Regions from separate parts of the Mesorhizobium sp. U510 genome, predicted to be linked through region 1. Evidence: predicted binding sites of a transcription regulator. Region 1 holds the regulator's gene; each other region holds the start of a gene.
What was found. Region 1 encodes LexA, which represses DNA repair genes until DNA is damaged. Its sites were predicted from a motif close to TGTTCNNNNTGTGTTCNG; they were not measured.
Positions count from the first base shown of each region.

Region 2: the regulator LexA is predicted to act here: its motif matches at 6,094-6,111, upstream of dinB (DNA polymerase IV).
Region 3: the regulator LexA is predicted to act here: its motif matches at 4,246-4,263, upstream of ACLGL5_RS03555 (helicase-related protein).

Region 1 covers NZ_CP180532.1:4,591,043-4,601,202, reverse strand. Annotated here, with positions in the region: gene gltA (citrate synthase) at 1-312, opposite strand, end outside; gene gltX (glutamate--tRNA ligase) at 496-1,920, opposite strand; gene ACLGL5_RS24070 (ComEC/Rec2 family competence protein) at 2,024-4,477, shown strand; gene lexA (transcriptional repressor LexA) at 4,471-5,208, opposite strand; gene ACLGL5_RS24060 (GntR family transcriptional regulator) at 5,586-6,359, opposite strand; gene ACLGL5_RS24055 (ABC transporter substrate-binding protein) at 6,512-7,498, shown strand; gene ACLGL5_RS24050 (ABC transporter ATP-binding protein) at 7,558-8,337, shown strand; gene ACLGL5_RS24045 (ABC transporter permease) at 8,343-9,266, shown strand; gene kynU (kynureninase) at 9,286-10,160, shown strand, end outside.
Region 2 covers NZ_CP180532.1:5,600,955-5,611,114, forward strand. Annotated here, with positions in the region: gene ACLGL5_RS28955 (methylated-DNA--[protein]-cysteine S-methyltransferase) at 1-168, shown strand, start outside; gene ACLGL5_RS28960 (2OG-Fe(II) oxygenase) at 165-908, shown strand; gene ACLGL5_RS28965 (sigma-70 family RNA polymerase sigma factor) at 893-1,885, opposite strand; gene ACLGL5_RS28970 (alpha/beta hydrolase) at 1,974-2,927, opposite strand; gene ACLGL5_RS28975 (SDR family oxidoreductase) at 3,033-3,914, opposite strand; gene ACLGL5_RS28980 (dihydrofolate reductase family protein) at 4,037-4,624, opposite strand; gene ACLGL5_RS28985 (winged helix-turn-helix transcriptional regulator) at 4,736-5,158, shown strand; gene ACLGL5_RS28990 (DUF899 domain-containing protein) at 5,224-5,934, opposite strand; gene dinB (DNA polymerase IV) at 6,142-7,389, shown strand; gene ACLGL5_RS29000 (excalibur calcium-binding domain-containing protein) at 7,391-8,035, opposite strand; gene rsgA (ribosome small subunit-dependent GTPase A) at 7,925-8,947, shown strand; gene ACLGL5_RS29010 (sterol desaturase family protein) at 8,966-9,496, opposite strand; gene ACLGL5_RS29015 (NUDIX hydrolase) at 9,683-10,153, shown strand.
Region 3 covers NZ_CP180532.1:337,202-347,361, reverse strand. Annotated here, with positions in the region: gene fdxA (ferredoxin FdxA) at 1-36, opposite strand, end outside; gene ACLGL5_RS03560 (RNA-binding S4 domain-containing protein) at 286-672, opposite strand; gene ACLGL5_RS03555 (helicase-related protein) at 688-4,077, opposite strand; gene phbB (acetoacetyl-CoA reductase) at 4,790-5,515, opposite strand; gene ACLGL5_RS03545 (acetyl-CoA C-acetyltransferase) at 5,605-6,789, opposite strand; gene phaR (polyhydroxyalkanoate synthesis repressor PhaR) at 7,092-7,703, shown strand; gene ACLGL5_RS03535 (rhodanese-like domain-containing protein) at 7,842-8,261, opposite strand; gene ftrA (transcriptional regulator FtrA) at 8,395-9,378, shown strand; gene ACLGL5_RS03525 (citrate synthase) at 9,429-10,160, opposite strand, start outside.

The sequences.
Region 1 (10,160 bases):
GAGCAGGAGATAGCAGACTTCGAGGAAGTCGCCGTGTTCGGCCAGCTGGTCGATCGGATAGCCGCGGTGGAGGAGAATACCGGCATCGCCGTCGATGAAGGTGATCTCGGACTCACAGCTTGCCGTCGAAGTGAAGCCGGGGTCGTAGGTGAAGGCGCCGGTCGTGCTGTAGAGCGAGGCGATGTCGATGACGTCGGGTCCGACGGAGCCGCTTCGCACCTTGAATTCATGGGTCTTGCCGGCGAATTGAAGCGTTGCGGTAGCCTCTTGGTTCGCGCCGCCCACATCCAGTTTTTTCGCAGCTTCGGTCATTGCAAACTCCTTGTTGTTTCCTCATGCCGGCAAAGGCAAATTCTGCAGAGCGACACGTCGAAATCACCGCAATGCGCGTATTCGCCACCGCATTTTAGGAGGTGCGTGCCAGATTGGGCCAAGGCCTAATGTTGCACTGCGAAACGCGCCTTTCAATGCCAATCTTCTTGGGCCAGTTTGCTCCTAATCGATTTGATCCGCTATGCGCGCCAGGCTTTCCTCGCGCCCAAGCACGGCAAGCACGTCGAACACGCCAGGCGAGGTGCTTTTGCCGGTCAGCGCGGCCCGCAACGGTTGGGCCACGGCGCCAAGCTTGTGGCCACCGGCCAGCGCATAGTCGCGGATCACGGCTTCCGCCGCGGCTGCAGTCCAGTCGCCGGAAAACGCATTCAAAGCTTCGTGAGCGCCGCGCAGGATCTTGCGGGCGTCGTCGTTGAGCAGGAGGGCCGCCTTCTCGTCGACCGGCAGCGGTCGCGTGGCGAACAGATAGGCCGCGCCATCGACGAGCTCGACCAGCGTCTTGGCGCGCTCCTTCAGGCCCGGAAGGGCCGCCAGCAACTGCGCCTTGTTGTGTTCGTTGAGGCGCGCGGCCATCGCCGGGCCACCCTCGAGATAGGGCAGAGTGGCGATGAAGATGTCCAACAGCTTCGCGTCGGCCATGCGCCGCATATGCGCGCCGTTGATCGCTTCCAGCTTGGCGAAATCGAAGCGGGCAGCGCCCTTGTTGACGTCGCCGATATCGAACCAGGAGATCATGTCCTTGATCGACATGATCTCGTCATCGCCATGACTCCAGCCCAGGCGCGCCAGGTAGTTGAGCAGTGCCTCCGGCAGGTAGCCCATGGCCCGATAGGCTTCGACGCCGAGCGCGCCATGGCGCTTCGACAGCTTGGCGCCGTCGGCGCCATGGATCAGCGGGATGTGCGACATAGACGGCACGTCCCAGCCCATGGCGTTGTAGATCACGGTCTGGCGGGCCGCATTGGTCAGGTGGTCGTCGCCGCGGATGATGTGGGTGACACCCATGTCGTGGTCGTCGACGACGACGGCATGCATGTAGGTTGGGTTGCCGTCCGAACGCAGGATGATGAAGTCGTCGAGATCCTTGTTGGGGAAGCGCACCTCGCCCTGGACGCGGTCATGGACGATCGTCTCGCCTTCGGTCGGCGCCTTGATGCGGATGGCGCCCTTGACGCCCGCAGGCGCCTCAGAGGGGGCGCGGTCGCGCCACTGGCCGTTGTAGCGCGGCGGCAGGCCCTTGGCCCGTGCTGCCTCGCGCATCGCCTCCAACTCGGCCGGCGTCTCGTAGCTGTAATAGGCCTTGCCCAGACGCACGAGTTCCTCCGCGACCTCGCGGTGGCGTGGCGCGCGCTCGAACTGCGAGACCGCGTCGCCGTCCCAGGTCAAGCCGAGCCAGGAGAGGCCGTCGAGGATGGCAGCCGTCGCGGCGGCGGTCGAACGCTCGCGATCGGTGTCCTCGATGCGCAGCAGCATCGTGCCGCCGGTGTGTTTGGCATAGAGCCAGTTGAACAGAGCCGTGCGCGCGCCGCCGATGTGCAGATAGCCGGTGGGCGAGGGGGCAAAACGGGTGACGACCTTGTCGGACATGAAACTCTCGGAAACCATCTGAAGCGGGGTGCGGCCGCGCGGACTTTCGCGCGTCGCGCGTTCATGTAGCATAGGGCGTCAGGGGTGCAAGGGGCAGGACCCGATGGCTGGACGAGGCTGGGGCTCGGATCAGGGCGAGGACGCTGGTGTTGGCGTCAGCGAACGGTCGTTGTTTGCATCTCCCCTTGCGAACCCACTGCCATCGCCCCTTATGCCTGCACCCGGCAGCCAGCCGCCGCAGGCGGATATGCCGGCGACACTTCCGCCGCCTGCTTCAGGCCGGATTGTGCGTGTCCGGCGGCGACTCGCCCGGGTTTCCTGGCCTCGCCTACGCCATAGTGCGGCGACGGCAGCGGAGCTCGAGCTTGACCGGGGCATCGCCTTCCTGCTGGTGCCGGTTTGTCTGGCCGCTGGAGCGATCGGCTATTATTCGCTCGCGACGGAGCCTGATTTTGCAAAGCCTGTCGCGGTCGTCGTGCTGATGGCGGTCTGTGCATTTGTTTCGCGCTCCTGGCCCAAAACCCATCTGGGCTTCACGGCGGCATTGTTGTGCGCGCTTGGCCTGCTTGTCGCCAAGGTCGAGACATGGCGGGCGGGCACCCAGATGCTGGGTTCGGAAATCTCGGCGCAAGTCACCGGCCGTGTCGTTTCGCTCGACCGGATGGAGACCGGCCGCATCCGGCTGACCATCGACGTGACGTCGACCGCCCGGCCGAAACTGCGCTATGCGCCGGAAAGGGTCAGGCTTTCGGCGCGAGATATCCCGGCGGAAATGACTGCCGGCTCCCTGGTCACCGGCTATGCTAAACTGTTGCCGCCGACCGGTCCGGTGCGGCCGGACAGTTACGATTTCTCCTTCGACAGCTATTTTGCCGGCATTGGCGGCAGCGGATTCTTTCTCGGCAACCCAAAGCTTGTCTCAGCCACGGACGACGAGGTGCCGCTCACGGCCCGCCTTTTCTCGGGGATAGAAAATGCCCGTGAAGCCATTGCCGACCACATCAGGGCCACGGTTGGCGGTGCCGAGGGTGAGATCGCGGCGGCGCTGATCGTCGGCGTGCGGGCCGGCATTCCCGATGAAATCAACGAGGCGATGCGACGCACCGGCATCTATCACATCATCTCCATTTCCGGACTGCATATGGCGCTCGTCGCCGGTACCATCATGGGGCTGCTGCGCGGCGCCTTCGCGCTGTTTCCGGACTTTTCCGCGCGTCGGCCGGTGAAGAAATATGCGGCCGCCGCGGCCCTTTTCTCGATCGCCGCCTATCTCGTCATTTCCGGCGTCGTCGTCGCGGCCGAACGCAGCTTCATCATGCTGGCGGTGATGCTGATTGCCGTGCTGTTCGATCGCGCGGCGCTGACCATGCGCAATCTTGCGATCTCGGCGATCGCCGTCATTGTGGTGTCGCCGCATGAGGTAGTCGGCCCAAGCTTCCAGATGTCGTTCGCCGCGACCGCGGCGCTGGTCGGGGCTTATGCCGGCTGGGCGGATCACCATGCGGGAAAGGCAAGACCGCCACCGCCAAAGCGATCCCTGCCGGGTTTTCTCACGCGAAAATTCCTGCTGGCGACGGGTGGGTTGGCGATGACATCCATCATCGCCGGCTGCGCCACGGCGCTGTTTGCCATCTGGCATTTCCAGCGTGTGTCGCCGCTCAGCCTGTTCGCCAATCTGGCCGTCATGCCGATCGTGTCACTGATTGTCATGCCTTTCGCTGTTCTCAGTTCGCTTGCGATGCCCTTTGGTGCCGACGGTCCCTTCCTTTACGTGATGGGCAAGGGCCTGACCGCAATGATCGCCATATCGGCGTGGATATCGGAGCGCTCCCCGGTCGATGCGGTCGGGCTGATTTCGCAGCAATCCGTGCTGCTGGTGACCATCGCCCTGATCATCGCGACGATGGCGACGACCTGGCTGCGGCTCGCGGCAGTGCCATTCGCGCTTGCCGGCCTGCTGACAGTATCGGATACGCGCGCCCCGGATGTGCTGATTTCCGAAGATGCGCGTTTGGTGGCGCTGCCGATCGGCGGTGGAGAACTCGCGGTCAGCCGGGCTCGCCCGAACGAGTTCACCGTCGACAATTGGAAACGCGCGCTGGTGTCCGAAACCATCGTCGTGCCGGAGATGTTCGACAAGGCGGACTGGCAATTCGACATTGCCGATGCCGCCAATCTGCCGCCGGGAGCGCCGTTTTATTGCACGGATGGCGTCTGTCTTGCCCGGCACCCGTCAGGGGCGATCATCGCGCATGTCGAAGACCGCAAGGACACCTGGAAGGCTTGCGGCTTCGCCGATTTGATCGTCGTCAATGACGCAACCGGCTATGATTCCTGCCACAATCCGCTGGTTGTTGTCGTCACCAAACGGCAACTTGCCCGCAAGGGCAGTGCCGCCGTCTTCTTCGACCGCCAATCGGCGACAGGTCCGCCAATCATCAGCTTCGCGGTGGACGGGCCATATCGGCCCTGGCACGAGCAGCGAAAATTTTCGCGCGAGGCGAGGGGGCTGCCGCCCTATCAAAAACCCGAAAAGCCTGCCGTTCCTGCTCAGTAGCGCCGGATCAACCCGACAAGCTTGCCTTGCACCTTGACCCTGTCTGGCCCGAAAATGCGCGTCTCGTAGGCCGGGTTGGCGGCTTCAAGGGCGATCGAGGCGCCCTTGCGGCGGAACCGTTTCAGGGTTGCTTCCTCCTCGTCGACCAACGCCACGACGATCTCGCCCGGGCTCGCCGTGTCGGCGTTGCGGATGATGACCGTGTCGCCGTCGAAGATGCCGGCGTCGATCATCGAGTCGCCCTTGACCTCAAGTGCATAATGCTCGCCACCCATGATCATGTCCGGCGGTACCGAGATCGAATGTGTCTGATGCTGGATGGCATCGATCGGCACACCAGCGGCGATGCGACCCATCACCGGGATCGACACGGCGGAAACCGCATCGTCATTATTGCCGGCCGCGGGCAAGCGCGATGCCGCCGGCTTGATCTGGCGGCCAAGACCACCCTGGCCGAGGCTGCCCTGGATGACGCTTGGCGAGAATTTCTTTGCCGCGTTGAGGCCGGGTGCGATCGAATCCGGCAGCCGCAGCACTTCCAGCGCCCGCGCCCGGTTGGGCAGCCGGCGAATGAAGCCGCGTTCCTCCAGTGCCGTGATCAGGCGATGAATGCCTGACTTGGAGGCAAGATCGAGCGCTTCCTTCATTTCGTCGAAGGAAGGCGGAATGCCGCTTTCCTTGAGCCGTTCATGAATGAACATCAGCAGTTCATGTTGCTTGCGTGTCAGCATGGCGGCCCCCAAGGCATTGAACGACGGGTGTGAATCAGAATCGAAAAACAAACCCAGAACAAACACTATCTGTTCCAGTTGTGTTCCGCAACTGTTTAAAGTTTAATGAATTTGTTAACGCGTCCGAAATTATTTGGCCCCGGCAGCGGGCCGCGCTAGACCGCTTCCGCTCCCCGCAGGTTCATTGAAATCATTTTGGTTAATGGCCTGTGGCCTACCCCTGGATGCGGTTTGGCATCAGGCATTTGAGAGGCGTCCACAGAGCGGATTTGTACGGTGTATCGATCCATTTCCGGCGGAACGAAACGAAATCAAAATGCCAACGGTCGCGGGTTCAGGCCGGCCATGGCCGCGTGGATATGGACGCCGCGGCAACGTCATCCGGAAACCGCTTTCAGGCTGCCGGCGCGCGCGGTGTAGGTGTTGGCGCCGTTGTCTTCGCTGTGGACATAGACATGCAGCGTGTAGCCGATATGCGCGGTCATCAGCGCCTTTGCCCGCTCGACATTGCGATCGAGCGCCGCTTCCATGATTGCGGTGTGATGCTCGATGGCGATCGCCTCGCGCAGGGCGTCCATAGCCTCGCCATAGCCGTCCTTGAGGCCGGCCGCCGCCCGCAATGTCGGCGCCAGGCCGAGAAACCGATGATGCCGACGCAGTTGATCGGCGATCGTCGAGCGGAAGCGCAATAGCCAGTTCGACGTCGCCGCGCTCAGCAGAGCCGCATGGAAGGCCTCGTGGCTCTCGTCCCATTTGTCGACGGCCGCATCGGAAGGGTCTTCGACCGCGGTCTTGCACCGGGAGAGCCGGTAATGAGCGGTGACGACCGCGTCCTCCCATTCCCTGCCGCCGTTCGCGATCGATTCCAGGAACAGCGGCATTTCGACAACCATCCTTGCGCGCGCCAAGTCCTCGAGCTCGGCGCGCGACACGGGAGCGACGGCAAAGCCGCGATTGCTGATGGCGGTGACCAGGCGCTCGGCTTCAAGTCGGGACAAGGCTTCACGCAGCGGCGTCCAGCCGACGCCGTATGTGCCGCGCAGCGCGCTCAGCTTGAGCGGCGCGCCCGGCATGAGGCGGGTGGTCAGGATATCGCGCCGCAGCAGCTGATAGGCCGCCTCGGTCTTCGTGGAATTGTTCTGATCCTGCATCGCCATCCGTCCGTCATCGGCTTGCGAAAATTATATATGAAGCGGAGGTATGGCAAGAATTATATATAATGTTTGACACACGGCGGGCGACTGACCATGATCGCCGCAGTTGCCGTCCTGTGGGCGGCGCTGATCAAATCTGGGAGGAAATGATGTTGAAGTCGAAGTCCGCTTGGCTGTCGGGATTGGCCCTGGCAGGCGCATTAATGGTCAGCGCAGGCAGCGCCGCGGCCGATCAGATACGCATCGGCATCGCTAATTTCGGCGAGCATCCGCAGCTCAATGCCGCCATAGCCGGCTTCAAGAAGGCATTGACGGACAACGGTTTTGTCGAGGGCAAGGACGTCGTCTACACCGAAAGCCATACCAACTTCGATGCATCGCTGGTGCCGCAGATGATTGCCAAGCTGCAGGCGGAGCAGCCCAAGCTGATCTACACCATCACCACGCCGGTATCGCAGATCGCCAAGAAGGCGCTCGCCGGTTCCGGCATTCCGATCGTCTTTGCCGCTGTCACCGATCCGGTGGCGGCCAAGCTGGTGCCGTCGTGGGACGCCGGAGACGAAGGCATGACCGGCGCCAGCGATCTGCAGGATGTCGCCGCGGTGATGGCCTTCACCAAGAAGCTGCTGCCGAACGCCAAGCGCTTCGGGGTGCCTTACAATCCAGGCGAGGCCAATGACGTTGCCCTGATAGAAAAGATCAAGGCGGCGGCGCCGGCGGCCGGTTTCGAGGTCGTGGAAGTCGGCATCGACAACGTCAATGACATCCAGCAACGCATCGCTTCGCTCGCCGGCAAGGCTGACGTGATCTACGGTCCGGCCTCGAACCTGATCCAGCCGGCAATCGCCGCTGTCTCCGCGGCCGCACGCCAGGCCGGTATCCCGGTCGTCAACTCTGATGACAGCGCGGTCCGCAACGGCACCGTGCCGGCGAGCTTCGCGGTCAATTACACGCAGGTCGGCATGAACGCCGGCAACATCGCCGCCGAAATCCTCAAGGGCAAGGATCCCAAGACGATCGCGCCGTCGCGCCCGGCCTACAAGGATCACATGGCAACGATTTCCCGCAAGGCGATGGCCGCGTTCGGCATCGAGATACCGGCTTCGATGGCCGATTGCGGCTGCATCGTCGACTGATATCGGGCTGCAAGGGGCGATGGCGTTGGCGCCGTCGCCCTTCCGGCCAGGGAGGAACGATGCTCGATATCCGATCCGCGCGCAAAGTATTCTACAAGGGGCAGGCCGACGAGAAGGTCGCGCTCGACGGCCTCAGCCTGTCATTGGCCACCGGCGAGTTCGGCATCGTCATCGGCTCCAACGGGGCCGGCAAGAGCAGCATGCTCAACGCTATTTCCGGAGCCCTCGTCCTGGATTCCGGCAAGATCCTGATCAACGGCGCCGACGTGACAGCCATGCCGGTGCACAAGCGCGCCACACGATTGGCGCGCGTCTTCCAGGATCCGATGCGAGGCACCGCCGCCAGCATGACCGTGGCGGAGAACATGCTGCTGGCCGATCTGCGCAGCCAAAAACGCACGCTGCGGCAAGGGCTGAACGCCACGCGGCTCGCGTCCTACAAGGAGCGCCTGTCGATATTGGGCCTCGGCCTCGAAAATCGTCTCGACACCCGTGTCGACCTGCTCTCGGGCGGGCAGCGGCAGTCGCTGTCGCTGATCATGGCAGTCGGCGGATCGCCGGACCTGCTGCTGCTCGACGAGCATACCGCGGCACTCGACCCGCGCACGGCCGAGATCGTCATGCAGGCGACGGTGCGTGCCGTCAACGCGCTGAAGCTGACCACGCTGATGGTGACCCACAACATGCAGCACGCCGTCGACTATGGCAGCCGGGTGATCATGCTCGACGCGGGCCGGGTCCTGCTGGAGGTCTCCGGCGAGGAGAAGGCGAGGGTCACGGTTATCGATCTGATCGGCCATTTTTCCATCAAGACCGACCGCATGTTGCTGGCGAGCTGATCACCATGGGCTTTATTCCGGACGTTCTGACGAGCTTTGTCGCGATCATGCCGGTGACCCTGGCGCAGAGCCTGATCCTGGCCTTTGTCGTGCTCGGCATCATGATCCCGTTCCGCATGCTGAACTTTCCCGATCTCACTAGCGAAGGCGCCTTTCCGCTGGGCGGCTGCGTCTGCGGCGTGCTGCTGGCTGCCGGGGTATCGCCGCTGACCTGCATCGTCGTCGCATTTGTGGCGGGCTTCGCGGCGGGTTGCTGCACCGCCTTCATCCATCTGCGCTTCCGCATCCACACGCTGCTGGCGGGCATCCTGATGATGACGATGCTCTACAGCATCAACCTGCGCATCATGGGCAAGTCTAACCTTTCGGTTTTCGGCTCGCCCACCGTGTTCGATTGGGTGCCGTTCGCGCGGCCGGGTTTTCCGGCCAGCAAGATCGTCGTCGCCGGCCTTCTCGCGCTCATCGCCTTTGCGGCGCTCTACATGTTCTTCAGAACCGAGAAGGGGACCGCCGTGCGCGCCGTCGGCGCCAATCCCGACATGGCCGAGGCGCAGGGCATCAATGTCTGGGCGGCGACCATAGGCGGTGTCGGGCTGGCAAGCGCGTTTTCGGCCTCGAGCGGCGCGTTGATGGTGCAGTCGCAGGGATTTGCCGACGTCAATATGGGGCTGGGCATCCTCATCAACGGCCTTGCCGCGCTGATGATCGGCGAGGCGGTCGTTGGCAAGCAGACGGTCTCGCGCCAGCTGCTGGCGCCCTTTGCCGGCGCGATCATCTACTACCAGCTGGTGTCGTTCTGCCTTGCCGCCGGCATGCCGCCTCCCGACCTGAAGCTTGCCACGGGCCTGTTCGTGCTCGCCATGCTTGCTCTGCCGAGCCTCAAGCGCAGCCGGGGACCAGCGCCCGCGCGCGAAGCGATCCGTGAATAACCAGGGAATGTCACACATCATGCGTGCAACGATCGATCTCGCCGCAGTCGAAGCCATGGATGCGGCGGATCCGCTGCGTGCCATGCGCGACCGCTTCATTTTGCCGGAAGGTGTGATCTACCTCGACGGCAACTCGCTGGGTGCCGCGGCGCCCGCCGTCTTCAACGAGCTGCAAAAGGCGGCGACGCAGGAATGGGCGCAGGATCTCATCCGCGCCTGGAACACCGCGGGCTGGTTCGACATGCCGGTCGCGCTCGGCGACCAACTCGGACGTCTGATCGGCGCCGAGGCCGGCCAGACGGTGGTCTGCGACACGACCTCGATCAACATCTACAAGGTGCTGCATGCAGCCCTTGGCATTCGGCCGAACCGCTCGGTCATCGTCGCTGAGGGCGACAGTTTCCCGACCGATCTCTACATGGCCGAAGGCGTGGCCTCGACGCGGCCGGGCACGGTGCTGCGGCTCGAAGGCGTCGACGCGCCCACCATCGAGGAGCTGATCGATGAGCGCGTCGGGGTCATCCTGGTCAACCACGTCAATTACAAAACCGGACAATTGCGCGACATGGCCGCGCTGACGTGCAAGGCCCATCAGGTCGGTGCGCTGATCGTCTGGGATCTCTGCCATACGGCCGGCGCGTTGCCGGTCGAACTCGATGCTGCGAACGCCGATTTCGCCATTGGCTGCACCTACAAATATCTCAATGGCGGTCCGGGTGCGCCGGCGTTCATCTATGCAGCGAAGCGCCACCACGACGACGTCCATCAGCCGCTGAGCGGTTGGTGGGGCCATGCACGGCCCTTCGCTTTTGAACAAAGTTATGCGGCCGGCAGCGGCATCCGCCGGTTCCTGTGCGGCACGCAGCCGGTGCTGTCGATGCGGGCGCTGAAAGG
Region 2 (10,160 bases), 1.0 Mb from region 1:
CTTGGCCAGCCGTACGGCGCGCGCGCCGTGGCGACCGCCTGCGCCGCCAACGCCATCGCGCTCGGCATTCCCTGCCACCGCGTGGTCCGCGCCGACGGCACGCTGTCGGGCTACCGCTGGGGCATCGAACGCAAGCGCGCTCTGCTCGACAAGGAGGCCGCGATATGAACGCCCATGCCAAGGTTGCCACAGCGGCGGTGGAAGCCGCCGAAACACGCGTCGCCATTTACGACTGGCCAGCGCTGGCCGCCGAGCTCGACGGCTTCGGCTGCGCGGTGATGCAAAAACTGCTCTCGCCTGAGGAGTGCCGGCAGATCGCCGGCCTCTACATCAAGGAAGAGCATTTCCGCAGCCACATCCACATGGCCAGGCACGGTTTCGGCAAGGGCGAATACCGCTACTTCCGCTATCCCTTGCCCGACCTCGTCGGCGGCCTGCGCAGCGCGCTCTATCCCAGGCTGGCCGAGGTCGCCAACCGCTGGAACGAGCGCATGGCGATCCCCCTGCGCTACCCCGCCACGCATGCCGAATTTCTCGACCAGTGCCACGCCGCGGGCCAGGTCAGGCCGACGCCGCTTTTGCTGCAATATGTCCCCGGCGACTTCAACTGCCTGCACCAGGATCTCTATGGCGACCTCGCCTTTCCCCTGCAGGTGGCGATCCTGCTTTCCGAGCCGGGCGAAGATTTCACCGGCGGTGAATTCGCACTGACCGAGCAGCGGCCGCGCATGCAGAGCCGGGTCGAGGTGGTGCCCTTGCGCCAGGGCGACGCCGTGGCCTTCGCCGTCCACAACCGGCCGGTGCAGGGAACCAAGGGCAACTACCGCGTCAACCTGCGCCACGGTGTCAGCCGCCTGCGCTCAGGCATGCGCCACACGGTCGGCATCATTTTTCACGATGCGAAGTGAGCGTTTCTTACCTTCCCCCCTTGTGGAGAAGGGAAAGCGCCGCCTCGTTCCGCGTCGCCGAAGACCATCTCCAGGATCCACGGGCAGGCATAATAGTCGGCAATGCGGTCGATGACGCCGCCGTCGGCGTGGACGCGCACGAAATAGGCTGGCCGCCAGACCTCGCCATGCAGCCTGTCGACGACCAGCACGGCCTCCCCTTCGATCGTATCTGGCCGCATGCGCCAGGGCTCGCCGCGCTCATACTCGACGAAATAGGGCGAGTCGGAGAGCAGGCCGTTGTAGCAGTCCGAAACCCGCAACTGGGCGTCGGCGCTGGTCAGCGCCCGCACCCCGTCCCAGTCCCTGGCATTGAAGAGCTCGACATAGCGGCCAAGCAGCCGCTCCAGTTCGGGATCGTGCGCCGGCGCCGCGACCGGTTGCGCCGGCAAGGCGGCGAGCTTGGCCCGGCCGCGATTGAGTGCCGACTTGACGCCCCCCGATGTCGAACCGACCAGGCCGGCAATCTCCTCCAGCGAATGGTCGAAGACATCCTTGAGCAGCACGCAGGCGCGCTCCTTCGGCGGCAGGTGCACCACCAGCCTTTCGATGGCGCGGCCGGCGCCCGCACCGGCGGGTTCGACCGGCAGCACGATCTCATCGCTGGCATAGCCAGCTTCGGCCTTGAGCCGCGTGCGGCGGGTGCGGATGAAGTCGATGCACTTGTTATGTGCGATGCGGAACAGCCACGGCCGCAGCGCCTGTGTGTCGTCGAGCAGCCCGATCTTGCGATAGGCCTCGAACAGCGCCTCCTGCATGATGTCCTCGCCATCGAGGGCCGAGCCGGTCATGCGCGCGCAATAGCGGTGCAGACGGACGCGCAAATGCGAGACCGTCTCCAGGAACGCCCTGTAGCGCAGGTCGAACAGGCCTTCGGGGTCGAGGCGCGGCTCGATGCCTTGCCTCGTCTCAGGGGAATTGCGGATCTGCTGGTTCATCGCGGCACGTCGCTCAGCGTCACCGCAGCATTGCGCAAGCGCTGCGCATCCACAAGCCCGAAGTGCGACCCGATCGGCCCTCTCATGCCTACGCCGCCTTGCCGCCGGCGACCTTGCCGCTGACGGCATTGTCACCGGCATCCGGCAGCCCGAGCCTCGGCCGCACCCAGGCGGCGAGGCGGCCGATCGCGTCGTCGGCCTCCGGCGCCCGGCCGGCCATCATCTGGAAGGAGTGCAGCATGTCGTCGAAGACGTCGAGGCGCGTCTCGACGCCTGCCTGCCGCGCGCGCTCGGCGAACATGCGGCTTTCGTCGACCAGCGTCTCGTCGGCGCCGGCCTGCAGGAAGACCGGCGGAAAGCCACTCAAATCGGCATAGAGCGGGCTGACCTCCGGATCGAGCCGATCGTAGTCGCCGATGAAGTTGGTCACCAGCCAGTCGACGCCTCCCTTGGCGAAGAAGGGATCCTTTTCACGGTTGGTTTCGTAACTGGTGGCGGTCAGCGCCATGTCGAACCAGCCGGAGATGATCAGCGTGGCGGCCGGCAGCGGCCGCTCCCGCGCGCGCAGCCGCTGCAGGACGCCATAGGTCAGCACCGCGCCGCAGGAATCCGCGGCAAGCGCGATCCGCCTGGTGTCGAAGTCCTGGTCTATGAGCCAGTCCCAGGCTGTCATCGCCGCCTCGAGCTGGGCCGGATACTTGGCCTGGTCGGCCAGCGGATAGCCATAGAGCAAGGCCCGGCAGCCGACGGCCTTGGCCAGATGGCCGACCAGCTTGCGATGGGTGTAGATCGAGCCGCCGACGAAGCCGCCGCCATGCGCATAAAACAGCACCCGCCGCTCGTCCGCGCCCTTCGGCACGACCCATAGCGCAGGCACGCCGCCGGCATCCACCTCGACATAGTCGACGCCGCCGGGTTCGCCGGTCAGCGCCGTCCAACTGGCATCGTTGAACTCGACGAACGCCTGCGGGCTCATTTTGCCGGCATTGGCGCCGATCGCCGCGTAGTGGTTCCTGTTTGCTTCGCTCTCGATGCTCGCCATGATGCTCTCCTGGGTTACGGATCGCGGACCGCGCGACCTTTCGAGAAGCAGAGACGGATGGGCCGACAAAAAGGATACGTCGCCGCGGACGATTTTCCGCCCCGGCTAGCCCTCACCCCGAAACATCGCGGCGTGGCGTTGGGCGAATTCGACGAACGGAGTCGGCCGCACACCGAACATGTCGTGCGTCACCAGATGCACCCGCGATTTCGGCCGTCGCAGCCGCTCGGCCAGTTGTTCGTCCAGCGCATCGGCAAAGCCGGCCGGGACGCCGCTGGCCAGCAGGTTGCGCCGCCGCTCTGCGGGGCTGACATCGACATAGCGAACCGGCTTGCCGATCGCCTGCGATATCAGTGCGGCGATATCGCTCATCGTCAGCGCCTGCGGCCCGGTCATATCGAGACTCTCGCCTTCATGGCCGCCATCGCGCAGCAGCCGGAAGGCCACCTTGGCGATATCCTCGACATCGACCGGCGACAGTTCGGTCTCGCCGAGCGCGAGATAGAAGGCGCCCTCGGCGGCAATGGTCGGTGCATCGCGCAGGTAGACCTGCATGAACTGGCTGGGGCGCAGATGCGTCCATGCCATGCCGGCCCCCTCCAGATAGCGTTCGACCTCCTCATGCATGCGGGTGAAGCGGAACCTCGTCGCATCGTAGCCGATGTTGGATTCGGCGCCGGAGAACTTCACCACATGCGCGACGCCGGCCCGGCCGCAGGCATCGATGAAACGGCACTGCGTTTCCGTCATGTCGTCGGCGGCGGTCGAAATCATCAGCACGCGGTCGATGCCGTCGAGTGCCGCGCCCAGCGTGTCCGCCAGGCGCATGTCGCCCTCGACCAGTTCGACGCCGACAAGGCCGCCGAGCCCCGCCACTGACGCCCGGTCCGCATCGCGCACCAGCGCCCTCACCTCATGCCCCTGCCGCGCGAACTCGTGCACGATCGCCTTGCCGTTCAGCCCCGTGGCACCCGTCACCAGGATCATCGTCATCTCTCCGTCTGGATTGAGGCGGCCGCCCCACCGGCGACCGCACCTTGAAGACGAAGAGACGAGGGCAAAGGATTCTGCCCACACAGTCTTTTGACGGGAACCTTCGCCGTGCCCCCTCACCGCGCCGGGGCGTAGCGGTTGACCACCATGCCGCAGGCATAGGCTTTCGAGCCGAGCAGCCGGAGGTTACGAAAACCGCCCTGGTCGAAGATGCGGCGGCCGGCACCCAGCACGGCCGGATTGATGAACAGCTGGAACTCGTCGACCAGTCCGGCCGCGATCAGCGACGAGGCAAAGCCGGCGCCGCCGAAGACGATGATGTCGCCGCCCTCGCCTCCCTTCAGCGCCTCGACCTCACGCGGCAGGTCGCCGCTCACCACCGCCGTGCGCTCCCAGCGCGAGGTTTTCAACCTGTCGCTCGGCACCACCTTCCGGACCTCCACGACGCGCCGGGCGAAGGCGTAGAACGGATCGCGTGGAAACTTCTTCGCCGCATTGCCCCAATGGCTGAGATAGCCCTCCTCGGCCATCTTGCGGCTGAGCAGGATGGTGTCGATGCCGGCGAAGACTGTGTTGAAATCCTGCTTCAGCTCCTCGTCCCAGCCGATGTCGTCGCCCCATTCCCAGAGCTGCCAGCGATGGTCGTCATTGGCGCCGACAAAACCGTCGACCGAGATCTGCATCTGCAAGATAAGCTTCTTCATCGACGTCTCCTCGTCTGTCCGGCTCAAAGAAAATTGCTTTACTTTTGGAACCATTGACGCAAGGCAAAAATGGTGTCAAGAGTAAAGTGATTTAAAAATGGAACCATAGACATGTCGACGCGCGAAAGGTCCGGCTGCCCCATCAGCCTGTCGCTGGAACTGCTCGGCGACCGTTGGACGCTGCTCATCATCCGCGATCTGGTCTTCGCCGGGAAAACGCATTTTCGCGAATTCCTGCAATCGGATGAAGGCATCTCCTCGCGCACGCTGGCCGAGCGGCTGCAGACCCTACAGGACGAAGGCATCCTCACCCGCAGCGACGATCCGAGCCACGGGCTGAAGGCGATCTACCGGCTGACGGAAGCCGGCATCGACCTGTTGCCGGTGCTGGCCACGCTCGGCGCGTGGGGCAGCAAGCACCGCAAGGCCGACGATCAGCTCGCCCGCACCGCCGACGAACTGGCGGCCGGCGGCGAGCCGGCGCTGGAACGGATGAAGGCGGCGCTGCGGGCCGAACATCTGGCGAACACATGATCGCCGAAACTCTTGAAGGATGCCGCGAGGCCGAGGCGCCCCAACCGCGCGGCGATAACGGATCGTCAGCCATCATACTCGTCGTGAAGGCGAACCCAATCGCCCAGCGTATGTGACGGCCCGTTTTCATTGCGGCCGATGGGAGTGAGGTCGAGATAGCTATAGGTCCCGATCAGGTTCTCGCCGCCCCGGCTCCGCACCTGGAAAGTGCAGTAGATCGTGCCATCGTCATCCCTGTAGAAAACGGTCGCGCCGCCGCGATCCCTGCCTTTCATCGCGACCTCTTCGAAATTGAACAGCACCTTGCCCGACTTGATCTGGTCCTCGGTGAACGACACCTGGAAGTCGAAATTGAAATCGCTGCCGAATGACGAAACCCAATCGAACTGCCAATTCATCCGCGCCTTGAAATCCATGAGCTCGGCCAGGGGAGCGCGCGCGCAGACGACCAGGGAGACGTCGTGATGCCTGAGATGCTGGTTGGCGGCGTCGATGTGGTCGCAAAGGAATGAACAGCCGGTGCAGCGATAGTCCGCATTGGGCGGAAACATGAAGTGATAAATGATCAACTGGCTGCGACCCCCGAAGAGATCGGCCAGCGATTTCCTGCCCTGGGTCGTATCGAACTCGTAGAGCTTGTCGATGCGCAGCCACGGCAGCGCGCGCCGCTCCGCCGCGAGTTGTTGACGCTGTCGGGTCAACGCCTTCTCCTTTGCGAGATGCGATTTGTGCGCTTCAAACCAGTCCGAGTAAGGCGCGATGATGTGGTCGGTCATGTCGTGCTCCTTCCGCATTCAGGCATGCTGACAGCCTCGTTGCCCGTCTTGAAGACGTAGTTGAAAACCGCGATCCGACATGGGCCGCGCAATTTTCGCGGGAAGATAGCAGGCGATACAGCCGGACACGGACATGCCGCTTGACAGATGTACATGTTATGTTCTCTATTTGTTCCGATCCATCAGCAACCGCGGATATGCAGCCGGATGGAAACGACAGCCACCATCCTGCATGCCGATCTCGATGCCTTCTATGCCTCGGTCGAGCAGCTGCTCGACCCGTCGCTACGCGGCAAGCCGATCGCGGTCGGCGGCGGCGTGGTGCTCGCCGCCTCCTATGAAGCGCGCGCCTTCGGCGTGCGCGGCGGCATGCCGGGGCGCAAGGCGCGCGAGCTTTGCCCGCAACTGATCTTCGTTGGCGGCAATTTCAGCCACTACCAGCGGCTGGGCGACGCGGCGATCAAGGTGCTCGACGATTTCACGCCGGTGGTCGAGCGCATTTCCATCGACGAGGCCTTCGCCGATGTCGCCGGCTGCACGCATCTGTTCGGGCAGCCGCAAGAGATCGCCACGGCGATCCGCCGCCGCGTACGGGCCGAACTCGGCCTGCCGATCTCGATCGGCGTCGCCCGCACCAAGCATCTGGCCAAGATCGCCTCGCAGGTCGCCAAGCCCGACGGGCTGGTGGTGGTCGACCCCGGCAACGAACTGGCCTTCCTGCACGATTTGCCGGTCTCGTTGATGTGGGGCGTCGGTCCGGCGACCAAGGCGCGGCTGGCCGAAATCGGCATCGAGACCATCGGCGAGCTGGCCAGGACGCATAGCGGCGCGCTGACGCGGCTGCTCGGTCCCGCCGCCGGCGAAAAGCTCGCCGCTCTCGCATGGAACCGCGATCCGCGGAAACTGGAGACCGGGCGCCGGGCACACTCGGCCGGCGCGCAATCGGCGCTTGGGCAAAAGCCTGCCGTGGCGCAGGTGATCGTGCCGACGCTGCTGCATCTGGCCGACCGCGTCGCCAGCCGGCTACGCGCCAAGGCGCGGCCGGGCCGCACGGTGACGGTGCGCGTGCGCTTTGCCGATCTCAGCGCCGTCACGCGTTCGATCACGCTGGATCAGCCTATCTCGGCGACCACCATGCTGGCCGAGATCGCCGGCGACCTTGTGCGCGGCGTGCTCGCCGACCATTCACGCGAAAAGACCATCTCGCTGCTGGCGATCTCGGTCTCGCATCTGGAGGAAAGCGCGGAACTGCAGCTCGACCTGCCGCTTGGCCTCGCCGACGAGAAGCGCCGGCCCGGCAGCAAAAAAGGCCTCGCCCGCTTCGGCGCCGACCGCGCCATCGACAAGATCCGCGAACGCTTCGGCAAGCAGGCCGTCGGCTACGGCACGGTGGCGCTGGAAGCGGCGCGCTCCGTGCCCGACGAATTCAGGGAACTGGCGGAAAAGGAACTGTGAGCTATCTGCCGGTCCGCCAATAGCGATGCACGCTGACGCCGCTGCCGCTTCCCCCATGCCAAGGCTCACAGGCGATCCCGTCCTTGTCGGCATCATGCGTCGGCCAATAGCCCGGCTGTCCCCTGCGCGCGGGAGCAAGCCCGATGGCGCGGGCGGCCGCACAGTTGGGGAACGCGGCAAAGTGCCTTAAGGCGGCGAGCGGCGAGTCAATCTGGATGCCGACAAAGCCATAGGCGATGTAGCCGGACAAGAGGATGAACGGCGCGAAAAGAGCCAGATATTTCAGCCTGCCGTGGCGACGAGTTGCAGGCCAATGCAAGAATGGCAGAAGCATTCCCGGCGCGCCCCCTGCTTCAGACCCCGACACAAATCTATCTTCACCGGGCTGTTGCGACAACCGGCAACGCTTGCCAAACCCCGCCGTGCCGCCCATACAGCGGGACGGGCGGATCGCCCATCCCGAGAGGTCCGCGCCTCTCCCATCCTGCCGGGAATACTGTCCGATGTCAGCGACGCCGTGCCCTTGGTCGAAGCCGTGACGGCCTCTTCCCCCTCCCTTGCCGGCCTTGGATGGTCGGAATTTTTCGGCGACCAGCTTGAACCGGGCGATGCAGACCTCATCCCGACCCGCATTGCCATGGTCCATCGAGACCGGCTGAGCGGCCTGTCGCAGACGGGACAAACCGACCTGTCCCTGGCGCCGCAGGCCACCACCGGCGACTACGCCGTCGGCGACTGGGTGCTGGTCGAGCCGCACAGTCACCTTCTGCGGCGTCGCCTGACCCGCAAGACGGTTCTGGAACGCCGCGTCCAGGGCGGCAGGGGGCCACAGCTGGCCGCCGCCAATGTCGACACGCTGTTCATCGTCACGTCCTGCAATGCCGACTTCAACATCGCCCGGCTCGAACGCTATCTGGCGCTGGCCAACGAGGCCGGAACGACGCCTGTGATCCTGTTGACCAAGGCCGATACGGCTGAGGACGCCGAGGCGTACCGGAAGCAAGCCGCCGCGCTGCAGCGCGGATTGGCCGTGGTGACGCTGAACCCGCGCATCGCGGACGCCGCGGGCGCACTCGCGGCCTGGTGCGGCGCGGGGCAGACGGTGGCGCTGATCGGTTCCTCCGGCGTCGGCAAATCGACACTGGTCAACACGTTGGCCGGATCCGCGCAGCAATCACCGCAGCAGACCGGCGCCATTCGCGAACACGACGCCAAGGGACGCCACACCACCACGGCGCGGTCGCTGCATGCCATTGCCGGTGGCGGCTGGGTGATCGACACGCCGGGCATGCGCACGCTGCAGGTCAGCGACGTCGCCTACGGCATCGACACGCTGTTCGCCGAAATCACCGAGTTGGCGCCGCTGTGCAAGTTCCGCGACTGCACGCATATGCACGAGCCGGGCTGCGCGGTGCAGGCAGCGTCGAAGGCCGGCACGCTCGATCCGGAGCGCCTGGCCCGCTGGCGCAAACTGTCCGACGAAAACCAGAACAACACGCCGGTTCAGACGGGACCTCGCGGCGCCAAGTCACCCGCCGGCCGCGGCAAGCGACGTTGAACGGCTGCTCTACTGCCCTCAAAGCCGGGCCGTGCCGAAAACCCGATCCCAGAAAAGCGACGTCACGCCGAAATTGGCGTTGTCGTCGATATGGTGATGCACCGCGTGGCGGCGCTTGAGCGTGTAGAGATAGCTGGGATGGGCGGGATGCCAGTGGTGGATCATGTGGTGGACGCTGATGTACCAGAGATAGCCCAGCATCAGCCCGCAGCCGACCGCGCTGGCGGTCGCGAAATCCGAGAGCAACCAGATGGGCAGCGCGATCAACGCATGCACGCCCAGGCTGAGCCAGGTCGGCGTGCCCACCGGACTGCGCTCTTCGACGTGATGACGGTCGTGCAGATCCCTGATGTAGGGAACATGATGCAGGACGAAGCGGTGCAGGACGTATTCGATCAACGTCCAAAGGCCGAGACAGATCACCACCGTGCCGATCCAGTCCGGCGCACTCTCCTCCCCGGCCTCGATCAGCCCGGCCACGCCCAGAAGGGCGATCACCAGCGGATAGACCACGAAATCGCTGTAGTAGCCGATCAGACCGAGTTGCATTCCGGACGCCCCAACTGATTTCGACGCCGCCCCAGAATCGATGCTATCAGATTGCCGAACTCGCGGATGAGGTGCAATGCAGATGCATCTGACATAGCGTCGCAATTTCCCGGTGCAAGTTCAGCACGCATGATCGACTCGAAGAATCGGCGGGCCTGCACCGGCGCCGCAAACGGACATGCAAAAATGGCAAAACGCAGTGCGGGCCTGCTGATTTATCGTCGAAACGATGGGGATATCCAGGTGCTTCTGGTTCACCCGGGCGGCCCGTTCTGGGCAAAGAAGGACGACGGCGCCTGGTCGATCCCGAAAGGCCTCGTCGACGAGGACGAGGACGAACTGGCGGCAGCGCAACGCGAGACCGGGGAAGAGCTCGGCATCACAATCGACGGCCCCTTCGCGCGCCTCGGCGACTACAAGCAACCGGGCGGCAAGATCGTCATTGCCTGGTCGGTCGAGGCTAGCACCGAGATCGATGTCGCCACGATCAAGAGCAACAGCTTCACCATGGAATGGCCGCCGCGATCTGGGTCGATGAAAGAATTTCCGGAGGTCGACAGGGCCGGCTGGTTCAGCCTGCCGGAGGCGGAGGTAAAACTTCTGCAGGGCCAGCGCCCGATGCTGTCGGATCTGGCGAAGCGGCTGGGGATCGGGTGATTGCCGG
Region 3 (10,160 bases), 2.7 Mb from region 1:
GCATTTGATGCAATTGTCGGTCACGACATAGGTCATCGGTCGGCTCCGGGACGTCCCAGCTTAATGGGCCAGTTTTCTTGGGCTTTTTCCGTGAGGTAACGCCTTTGTCTCTCGCTTGCAAGGGTTGCCATGCCCGACCGCTTCGGCGTTGGCGGAATGGAATTCCAGGCGGCAGGCGCGGCGAGGGCGGCTGATGTCTTGTGGAGCATCTTGTTTGCCGGGTTCGGTTCCGTCCTGCGCCCGCCGTTGCCCGGGGATTTCGGCCCGCGGTCTGGCCGGCAAGCCTCAATCGTCACCAAGCAAGCGGTCGGTCTGGCGGCGCTCTCTTTTGGTCGGGCGGCCGCTGCCGGCCTCGCGCAGCGCCGGTATGGCGTCGGGAAGCGCCTCGCCCTTCGGTGTGGGCGGCGGCGACATGTCCTCGTAGAGGGTGCGGGCTTCCTCCGCCGGGCCGCGCCGGACACCCGCGCCAAGCACCTTCCAGACGAAAATGCGCCGGTCGAGCGTGATGGTCAGCACGTCACCCGGCTTGACCAGATCGGAGGCCTGCGCTGCTTTGTCGCGATTGATGCGCACGCGCCCGGCGACGACGAGCTTCGCCGCCAGTGAGCGCGATTTCACCGCGCGCGAGAAGAACAGCCATTTGTCGATGCGCTGGCGGCCTTCGGCAACCATCGAACCCTACCGAGCCTACTTCTTCAGCTGGTCGCGCAAGGCGGCGAGCTTGGCGAAGGGCGAATCCGGATCGAAGCGCACCGGACGTTCTTCGCGCGGCTTCGGCTGGAAAGCGGGCTTTGCGCCTCCCTTGCCGCGATCGGGACCGCCCTTGCCCTCGGGCCGGCCACCCTTCCAGTCGGGTCGGCCTTCGCGGCGCTCGGGACGCTCGCCCTGCGGGCGGCCGTCACGGCGCTGTTCGCCTTCACCCTGCGGCTTGGGCTTGAACTTCGAACGGTCGAAGCGCGGCTTGCCGGTCCCGTCGCGCCGACCCTCATGGGCGGGACGTTCTCCGGGCGCGGCCGTGGCCGGTGCGCCGGCGGCATCGGCGGGTGCATTGTTTCGGCCGCGCGCTTGTCCATTGCGCTGGCGGTTGTTGCGACCTTCGTGATGGCGGGGGCGCTGTTCGAAACGGCCCTGGCGCCACAGCAGGATCGGCTTGGGCGCTTCGGCTTCGGCGATGGGCTCGCCGGTGGCCGCTTCGGCCACCACGGCAGGCTCGTCCGAAACCGCTTCCGTCGCCGGTGCAGCTTCGGAAACTGGCTCCGCCGGCGCCGCCTCGATCGACTCGGCTTCCGCTTCCGGCGCGGCAACAGGTTCAGCAACCGCTTCGGCGACAGCAATCTCTGTAGCGGGTTCTTCCACGGCTTCGGCTGGAGCTTCCGGTTGCGCTTCCGCGATCGGCTCCGCTGTCGTTTCCGCGATGACCTCGGCGGGAGTTTCGAGCGCGGTCTCGGCAACAGCCGGTTCCGAACCTTCGACCGCCGCCTCCTCGGCCGCGTCCGTAGCGGCTGCCTCGCCTGCCTTGGCCTGCTCGGCGCGCGCGGCTTCTTCCGCCGCGAGTTTCGCGGCAGCGGCTTCACGCGCGGCGGTGTCCTGCGCCTCGAGCCGCGCCTTCACCTCCGCCGCCGGCTTCGGCTCGGCGCGGTAGCCGAGGCCCTTGAGAATCTCTTCCATGTCGTCGGCGGTGGCACCAAGGATCGACATCATCGGCGGCGTCACCATGAAGGAATGGCCGTCATAGGCGCCGTCCGGACGCTGGCCGAGGCCGGGCTTCCAGTTGGTCGCCGGACGGATGAGGTCCGCCAGCCGCTCCAATATGTCGATGCGCACGGCGCGGCGGCCGAGATTGCGATAGCCGGCAAGCTTGTAGAAAGCCTTGTCGAAGGCAGGATCGATGACCACGGAGGTACGGCCGGACGCCAGCGCGTGGACGACGTCGCCGAAACCAGGCTTGTCCTTGCCGTCGTTCCGCAGCGCCCACAGCAAGGTCACCAGCCCGGCGGGGGCCGGCTTGATCAAAGCGGGCACGAAGACGTGGTAGGCGCCGAAGCGCACACCAAGGCGGCGCAGGGCCGCGCGACCCTCCTGGTCGAGCGACTTCATCTCCTCGGCGATATCGCGGCGGTTGATGAGGCCGAAATTCTCGACCAGCTGGAAGGCAATGCCGCGGCCGATGCCGGAAATCTGGTCGGCGTTCTTCAGGTCGACGAGCGGCTTCAGCAGCGTTTCGATCTGGAAATTGACGAAGCGTTCGGCGCGCGCGGCGACCTTGTCGCGCGCCGGGCCGGTCAGCTGTTCGTCGGCCAAAAGCACAAGGCGCGGCTTCAGCGCGTCTTCGCCCGAAACCAGCGTGCCGATCGGCGCGCCGATCCAGCGTAGCGTGCCGTCCGAGCCTAGCGCCAGGTCGCCATTGGCGCAGGCGCCGAAGCGTTCGGCGCGCGCCTCGAACTCGGCGGCAAGCGCCTTTTGCGCGGCTGTGCGCACGGCCTTGGCGTCTTCGCCGCCGGCGGTCTGGTCGGCGGTGAAGCGGAACCCTTGCAACTCGCCGACATGGTGGCCTTCGACAAGGACGGTTCCGGTAGGACTGATTTCGGCTTCAGGCATGGTATTTTCTCTAAGGCGCCGCATGAGGACGGAAGTCCTGCGGTCTACGAAGCGTTTCGTCAACCGCTCATGCAGCGCATCCGACAATCTGTCTTCGATTTCGCGCGTCTTTTCCTGCCAGTGTGCCTGATCGGCCAGCCAGCCGGGCCGGTTCGACACGAATGTCCAGGTGCGGATTTGGGCAATACGGTGCGACAGCGTGTCGATGTCGCCCTCGGTGGTGTCGGCGCGGCGCACCTGCTCGGCCATGTAGTTCTCGTCGACATGGCCATGACGGGCGAGGTCCATGTAGATGGAGGCGATGAGGTCGGCATGCTGGGCAGGCGCGATCTTCCTGTAGTCGGGCAGCGCGCAGGCTTCCCACAGCAGCGCCACGCGCTTGGCATCGGTGGCGAGCGCGCGGATGTCCTCGTCGCGGGAGAGATATTCGAGCGCCTGTGCGTCGACCGCCGGCAGGGCGCGCGTCAGGCCCTCGACCGGCGCGTTGGTCTCGATCGAGCGCTTCAGCGCATCGAGGCTGGCGAAGTCGAAATGCGCGGTGCGCCACTGCAGCACCTTCACCGGATCGAAGTCGTGGCCCTCGATCTTCTTGACGAGGTCTTCGTCGAGCGGGTCGACCTGACCGGTGACACCGAACGTGCCGTCGCGCAGATGCCGGCCGGCGCGGCCGGCGATCTGGCCGAGTTCGGCCGCCGTCAGATTACGGTACTGGTAGCCGTCGAATTTGCGGTTCTGGGCGAAGGCGACATGGTCGAGATCGAGGTTGAGACCCATGCCGATGGCGTCGGTGGCGACGAGATAGTCGACATCACCCGACTGGAACAGCGCCACCTGGGCGTTGCGGGTGCGCGGCGAAAGCGCGCCGAGCACGACGGCGGCACCGCCCTGCTGGCGGCGGATCAGCTCGGCGATGGCATAGACCTCGTCGGCGGAAAAGGCGACGATCGCGGTGCGGCGCGGCAGGCGGGTCAGTTTCTTCGAACCGGCATAGGCCAGGTGCGACAGCCTTGGCCGCGTCACCACCGAGACGCCCTTCAGCAGGCGCTGCAGGATGCCATGCATGGTGGCGGCACCAAGCAGCAGCGTTTCCTGGCGGCCGCGCAGATGCAGGATACGGTCGGTGAAGATGTGGCCGCGCTCGAGGTCGCCGGCGAGCTGCACCTCGTCGATGGCGACGAAGGCGGCGTCGGTCTCGCGCGGCATGGCCTCGACGGTGCAGACCGAATATTTGGCGCCTGGCGGCTGGATCTTCTCCTCGCCGGTGATCAGCGCGACCTTGTGGGCGCCGACCTTTTCGCAGACGCGCGCATAGACTTCCCGGGCCAGCAGCCTGAGCGGCAGGCCGATGACGCCGGTTTCGTGCGCCACCATGCGCTCGATGGCGAGATGGGTCTTGCCGGTGTTGGTTGGGCCAAGCACGGCGGTCACGTCGCGGCCCGACAAGATCAGCGGCTCAGTGTGTTTCGGCTGGATGTTCATCGACCTGGAAATAAGGCTTTCTGGCCTCTGGTTGTCGGGAGCGTGCCTCAACTGGCGCGTATGACAGGCGACACATAGGGATTTCGGGCGCGAAGCGAAAGCGGAATGTTCCACCGGCGGCTTCGAAAGCAACTCTGTCTGGCGCTAAATTGGCTGCTGCTTAACTGATGGAACGAGTCTGGAACGAATCAGCTACGAATCGGCGACTCGCTCAGATTCAGCTTTTGTTCACGGCTACATATGGATTTTGTGATGCTGAGTCTCACCACATGCTGAATCGTGGAACTGGCCCGTTTTATGCTGGGTGAGCCTTGTCCTTAACCTTTGCCGGCAAATGACCGAGGCAGGTCAGGGGCTATCGCTCAAGATTATGAAATTGTTAATCTTTCTGAATTTGCCGTTAAGGAAAAACAGCTGATTCCGGGGCATTAACGTTAACTTCCGCTCAAAGCCGGAACGAATCGGCGACAAATCAGCGCCAACGGGATTTTCCCGTTTTGTTCCCTCAATATCTTGTGTTGCGAACAGTTTATCCACCGAGGATTCACAGGCTTGTCCACAGGGTTCGCACAGACGGCGCTGTCGCCATTAACCTTTGCGTGCCGGATTGGGGCATCGCGCCGTGGCGGGGTATTTTTCCGGCCTCCAAGGCGTCAGCGGAAACGGACCGGTTCCCCGGTCCGTTCGTCACAATCCGAAGCCGTTGGACGTCTCAGACGAAGTACTGGCCGCCATTGGCAGTGATGGTCGAGCCGGTGATGAAGCCGGCATCCTGCGAAGCGAGGAAGACGACGCAGCGCGCGATCTCTTCCGGCTCGCCGAGGCGGCCGACCGGGATCTGCGGCAGGATGCGCTCGTTGAGCACCTTCTCGTCGATGGCCTTGACCATTTCGGTGGCGATGTAGCCGGGGCAGATGACGTTGACGGTGATGCCCGCGCGGGCGCCCTCCTGGGCGAGCGCCTTCGAGAAGCCGATGTCGCCGGCCTTGGCGGCGGAATAATTGACCTGGCCGGCCTGGCCCTTCTGGCCGTTGATCGAGGAGATGGTGATGACGCGGCCGAACTTGCGATCGCGCATGCCGTTCCACAGCGGATGCGTCATGTTGAAGACACCGGACAGATTGGTGTCGATGACTTCTTTCCACTGGTCGCGGGTGATCTTGTGGAACATGGCATCGCGGGTGATGCCTGCATTGTTGACCAGCACCGAGACCGGGCCGAGGTCGGCCTCGACCTGTTTGATGCCGGCGGCGCAAGCGTCATAGTCGGCGACCGACCATTTGTAGACCGGGATGCCGGTCTCGGCCTTGAACTTCGCCGCCGCTTCGTCGTTGCCGGCGTAGTTCGCGGCAACCGAATAGCCGGCGGTCTTCAAAGCGATCGAGATCGCCGCGCCGATGCCGCGCGATCCGCCCGTGACGATTGCTACCTTGGTCATGCATTTCCCCTTTTGATATCGCCCTGTTTTCGGGCTTGGCAGGCACTGGATTCTGAACGGGCGGCTCGCGCCGCCCGCTCATCGTTTTCTCACAGCGCTTCAACGCACATGGCGACGCCCATGCCGCCGCCGATGCACAGCGTGGCGAGGCCCTTCTTGGCGCCGCGGCGGCGCATCTCGTAGACCAGCGTGTTGAAGACGCGGGCGCCCGAGGCGCCGATCGGATGGCCGATGGCGATGGCGCCGCCATTGACGTTGACGATCGAGGGATCCCAGCCCATGCCCTTGTTGACGGCGCAGGCCTGCGCGGCAAAGGCCTCGTTGGCCTCGACCAGGTCGAGATCGCCGACCGACCAGCCGGCCTTCTCCAAAGCCTTGCGCGAGGCGGGGATCGGGCCGGTTCCCATGATCGCCGGATCGACACCGGCGGTTGCCCAGGATGCAATGCGCACCAGCGGGGTGATGCCGCGCCTTGCGGCCTCCGCTTCGCTCATCAGCAGCGCGCCGGCGGCTCCGTCATTGATGCCGGAGGCGTTGGCGGCGGTCACCGAGCCGTCCTTGTCGAAGGCCGGCTTCAGCTTGGTCATGGCGTCGAGCGTGGCGCCGTGGCGGATGTATTCGTCCTGGTCGACAATGGTGTCGCCCTTCCTACCCTTGATGGTGAAGGCGACGATTTCGTCCTTGAATTTGCCGGCCTTCTGCGCGGCCTCGGCCTTGTTCTGCGAGGCCAGCGCGAACTGATCCTGATCGTCACGGGTGATCTGGAACTGGCGTGCGACGTTTTCGGCGGTGTTGCCCATGTGGTAGCCGTTGAAGGCGTCCCACAGGCCGTCCTTGATCATGGTGTCGATCATCTTGTAGTCGCCCATCTTGACGCCGGCGCGCAGGTGCTCGGCGTGCGGCGACAGCGACATCGATTCCTGTCCGCCGGCAACGATCACCTTGGCGTCGCCGGTGGCGATCTGCTGCATGCCGAGCGCGATGGCGCGCAGGCCCGAGCCGCAAACCTGGTTGAGGCCCCAGGCAGTGGTCTCCTTGGGCAGGCCGGCAATGATCGAGGCCTGGCGGGCCGGGTTCTGGCCCTGGGCAGCGGTCAGCACCTGGCCGAGAATGACCTCGTCGACCTCGGCTGCCTCGACACCGGCTCGCGACAAAAGCTCCTTGATGACGACAGCACCGAGTTCATGCGCCGGCGTGGCCGCGAAAGCACCGTTGAAGGAGCCGACGGCCGTGCGCGCGGCACTGGCGACAACGATGGAATTGGCAGAGGACATTTTCTTCTCCAGACTTCGAGCTGTCGTGTTTTCAGGCATTGTTGGCAACTTTTCTTGCCCTTTCCATGACCCAAGTCAAACCGGAAATCGGCATGGCGCCCATGCACGCCAAGCAGGTCGCGCGCCGCCATGCCGGCGGGCGGGCCGCTGCTGCGCAGCATATTTTGCCTGCTATGCAGCATTATATGATCCCGCACTGCACAAACTGCTTGGAATTATGAGGCTTTTGCGCATATCCTCAAAAAGGGCGCAATCGTTACCGGCTGCTTACTCAGGCGTGCCGGTGTCCGGGGAGGATGCAGATGGCCGCAAAAGACGACCCGATCATTATCAAGAAATACGCCAATCGCCGCCTCTATAATACGGGGACGAGCACCTATGTGACGCTCGAAGATCTGGCCGACATGGTCAAGAAGGGCGAGGAATTCACCGTTCAGGACGCCAAAACCGGCGACGACATCACGCATCCGGTGCTGACTCAGATCATTTTCGAGCTGGAGAACAAGGATGGGCAGAACATGCTGCCGATCCCGTTCCTGCGCCAGCTGATCGCCTTCTACGGCGACCAGATGCAGATGATCGTGCCGAGCTTCCTTGAACAGTCGATGATCGCCTTCTCCAAGGAACAGGAGCGCTTTCGCGAGCAGATGAAGGGCGCCATCGGCAAGTCGCCGCTCGATGTGATGAAGATGGCGACGCCGATCAAGGCACTGGAAGAACAGACGCGCCGCAATATGGAAATGTTCCAGAACGCGATGCGGCTGTTCACGCCTTTCCCGCCCGCGGGCTCGGCGCCGGCCGCGGCCCCCACTGAGCCGGTCAGGAAGGACGCGCCGCCGGAGAAATCCGACGATCTGCAGCAGTTGAAGGACCAGATCGCGGCCATGCAGCGCAAGCTCGACACGATGTCGTGAACCGGCTAGCCGGCAAGGCTTAGGCCAGATCCGGCTGTGCCTTGCCCATCAATGGTCGGGTGCCGCAATTCCCACGTTTCGCAAGGCGCCGACATCCGCCGCTCGAACGGACGGACGATATCAGCCGCGCCGGCTGGATCATGCCCGCAGAGCGCCAGGCTCCCTGCCTGAGGCGAAAGGAAGCTCTTCGTCCTGCCAGCCTGAAATGCCGCCGATCATGATCTTGACCGGCAGGCCGAGGCTGGCCAGTTTGAAGGCCGCCCGGTCCGCGCCATTGCAATGCGGCCCGGCGCAATAGACCACGAACAGCGTGCCTGCCGGCCATTCAGCCATCCGCTCGGCCGATATCTCGCGGTGCGGCAGGTGCAGCGCACCCGGCACGTGACGGCGCTCATAGGCATCCGGCGAACCGACCACGTGCAGAAGCACGAAGTCCGGCTTTCCACCGCGCAGCGTCGCGGCGACGTCTGAACAATCGGTCTCGACGGAAAGCCGGCGCAGGAAATGGTCGCGCGCAATCTCCGGCGAGGCCGCTGGAACGTCTGTCGCATAGCTCATCAGGGGTCTCCATCACTGATGGAGCTTGTCTCCATCTTTTCGGATGGAGCTTGTCTCCATCGCTGATGGATCTGAGGTAGCGCACCGGACCGGGCGATTGCAGCTGGCAGCTTTGCCATATATCGTCAATATCATGCCAAATGTGCCTCCCGCCAATCCGCTGGTCGTTGCCGTTGCCTATGACAAGCTATGCACGTTCGAGTTTGGCGTGGCGGCCGAGATGTTCGCTTTGCCCAGACCCGAGATGGGTGCGGATTGGTATCGTTTTGCCGTCGCCGGCATCGATGCCGGCGAAATGCGTGCGATGGGCGGCGTGCGCATCGTCGCCGATGGCGGACCCGATCTGATCGGCGAGGCCGGCACAGTGATCGTGCCGGGATGGCGCGGTGTGGACTGTCCGGTGCCGCCCTTGCTGATCGAGGCGCTTCGCAAGGCCAGTGAGCGGGGCGCGCGCATCCTGTCCATCTGCTCGGGCGTCTTCGTGCTTGCCGCGGCCGGCCTGCTGTCGGGCAAGAAGGCAACCACGCATTGGCGCTACAGCGACAGGCTGAGGGAGATGTATCCCGACATCACCGTGGTCCCTGACGTTTTGTACATCGATGAGGGAAATGTACTGACATCGGCCGGCAGCGCTGCGGGCATCGACCTGTGCCTGCATCTGGTACGGCGCGATTTCGGCACAAAGGCGGCCAACATGGTGGCACGCCGCCTGGTCGTGCCACCGCACCGCGACGGCGGCCAGGCGCAGTATGTAGAGAGTTCCGTTCCCGAGCCGCACGAACGCGGCCGGCTTGGACCGTTGATCGACAGAATGCGCGCTGACATTGCCGACGACTATTCCGTCGCCACCCTGGCCGGTCTTGCCGGGATGAGCGAGCGGACATTTTTGCGCCGGTTCGCGGCCGCGACCGGTGTCACGCCGGCGCGATGGCTGCTTTCAGAACGACTTTCGCGGGCGCGCACTTTGCTGGAAGACACGAGCATGCCGATCGAGCGGATTGCCGAGACCGCCGGCTTTGGCGCTGCGGCGACGCTGCGGCATCACTTCCGCCGGCAATTCGCCACGACGCCCGCTGCGTACCGGGCGCGGTTCGGGACCAATGCCAACTCCGCCTGACGGCTGACAAAGTTGAGCCCGGGCGCGAAACCGCATCAGGCAAGAAGCTGTCAGGGCAACAGCCCTTCATAGCGGCCGCGTGGCCTGATGATGCTGCCGCTCATGATCTGTTCGACCATATGGGCTGCCCAGCCGACGCTGCGCCCAAGCGCGAACAGATGGAACGGCGCATCGCGCGGCAGGCTGAGGCTGCGCGTCAGCACGGCCAGGGCAAAATCGATATTCGGCTGGGCGCCGGTCGCTGCGATGGCGGCGATCTCCAGCAATCGCAAGGTCTCATCGGTGTTGCCAATGGCTGCCAGGAGTGCCGTGGCCCGGGGATCACCCTCGGGATAGAGTTGGTGGCCGAACCCCGGCAGCGGCCTGTCGTGGCCGAGCCAGCGCCGGATCGCGGCGTCGGCGCCATGCCGCGCCGCATCTTCAGCAAGCTGCATCACTGCTTCGCCGGCACCGCCATGGCGCGGACCGGAGAGTGTTGCCAGACCCGCCAGCAGGCAAGCGGCGGGCGAGGCGCCGGTGGAGGCCGCGACGCGGGCCGCGAAGGTCGATGCATTCAGCTCGTGATCGGCGAGCAGCACAAGGGCGCGCCGGATCGCATCGGCGCCACCCTCATCGACCGACCAGCCCCGTGCCAATCGCCGGTGCACCGGATCGGCCCCCGCCTCGGCACCGAGGGCGCCGGCCAGCACGCCGATTGCGCGCGCGGCGTCGGCACATATCGAGGCGGCGCTGCGTCCAAGCAAAGGCCGAGCCTGGCCGGCCAGCAAGGCAAGTTGCGCAAA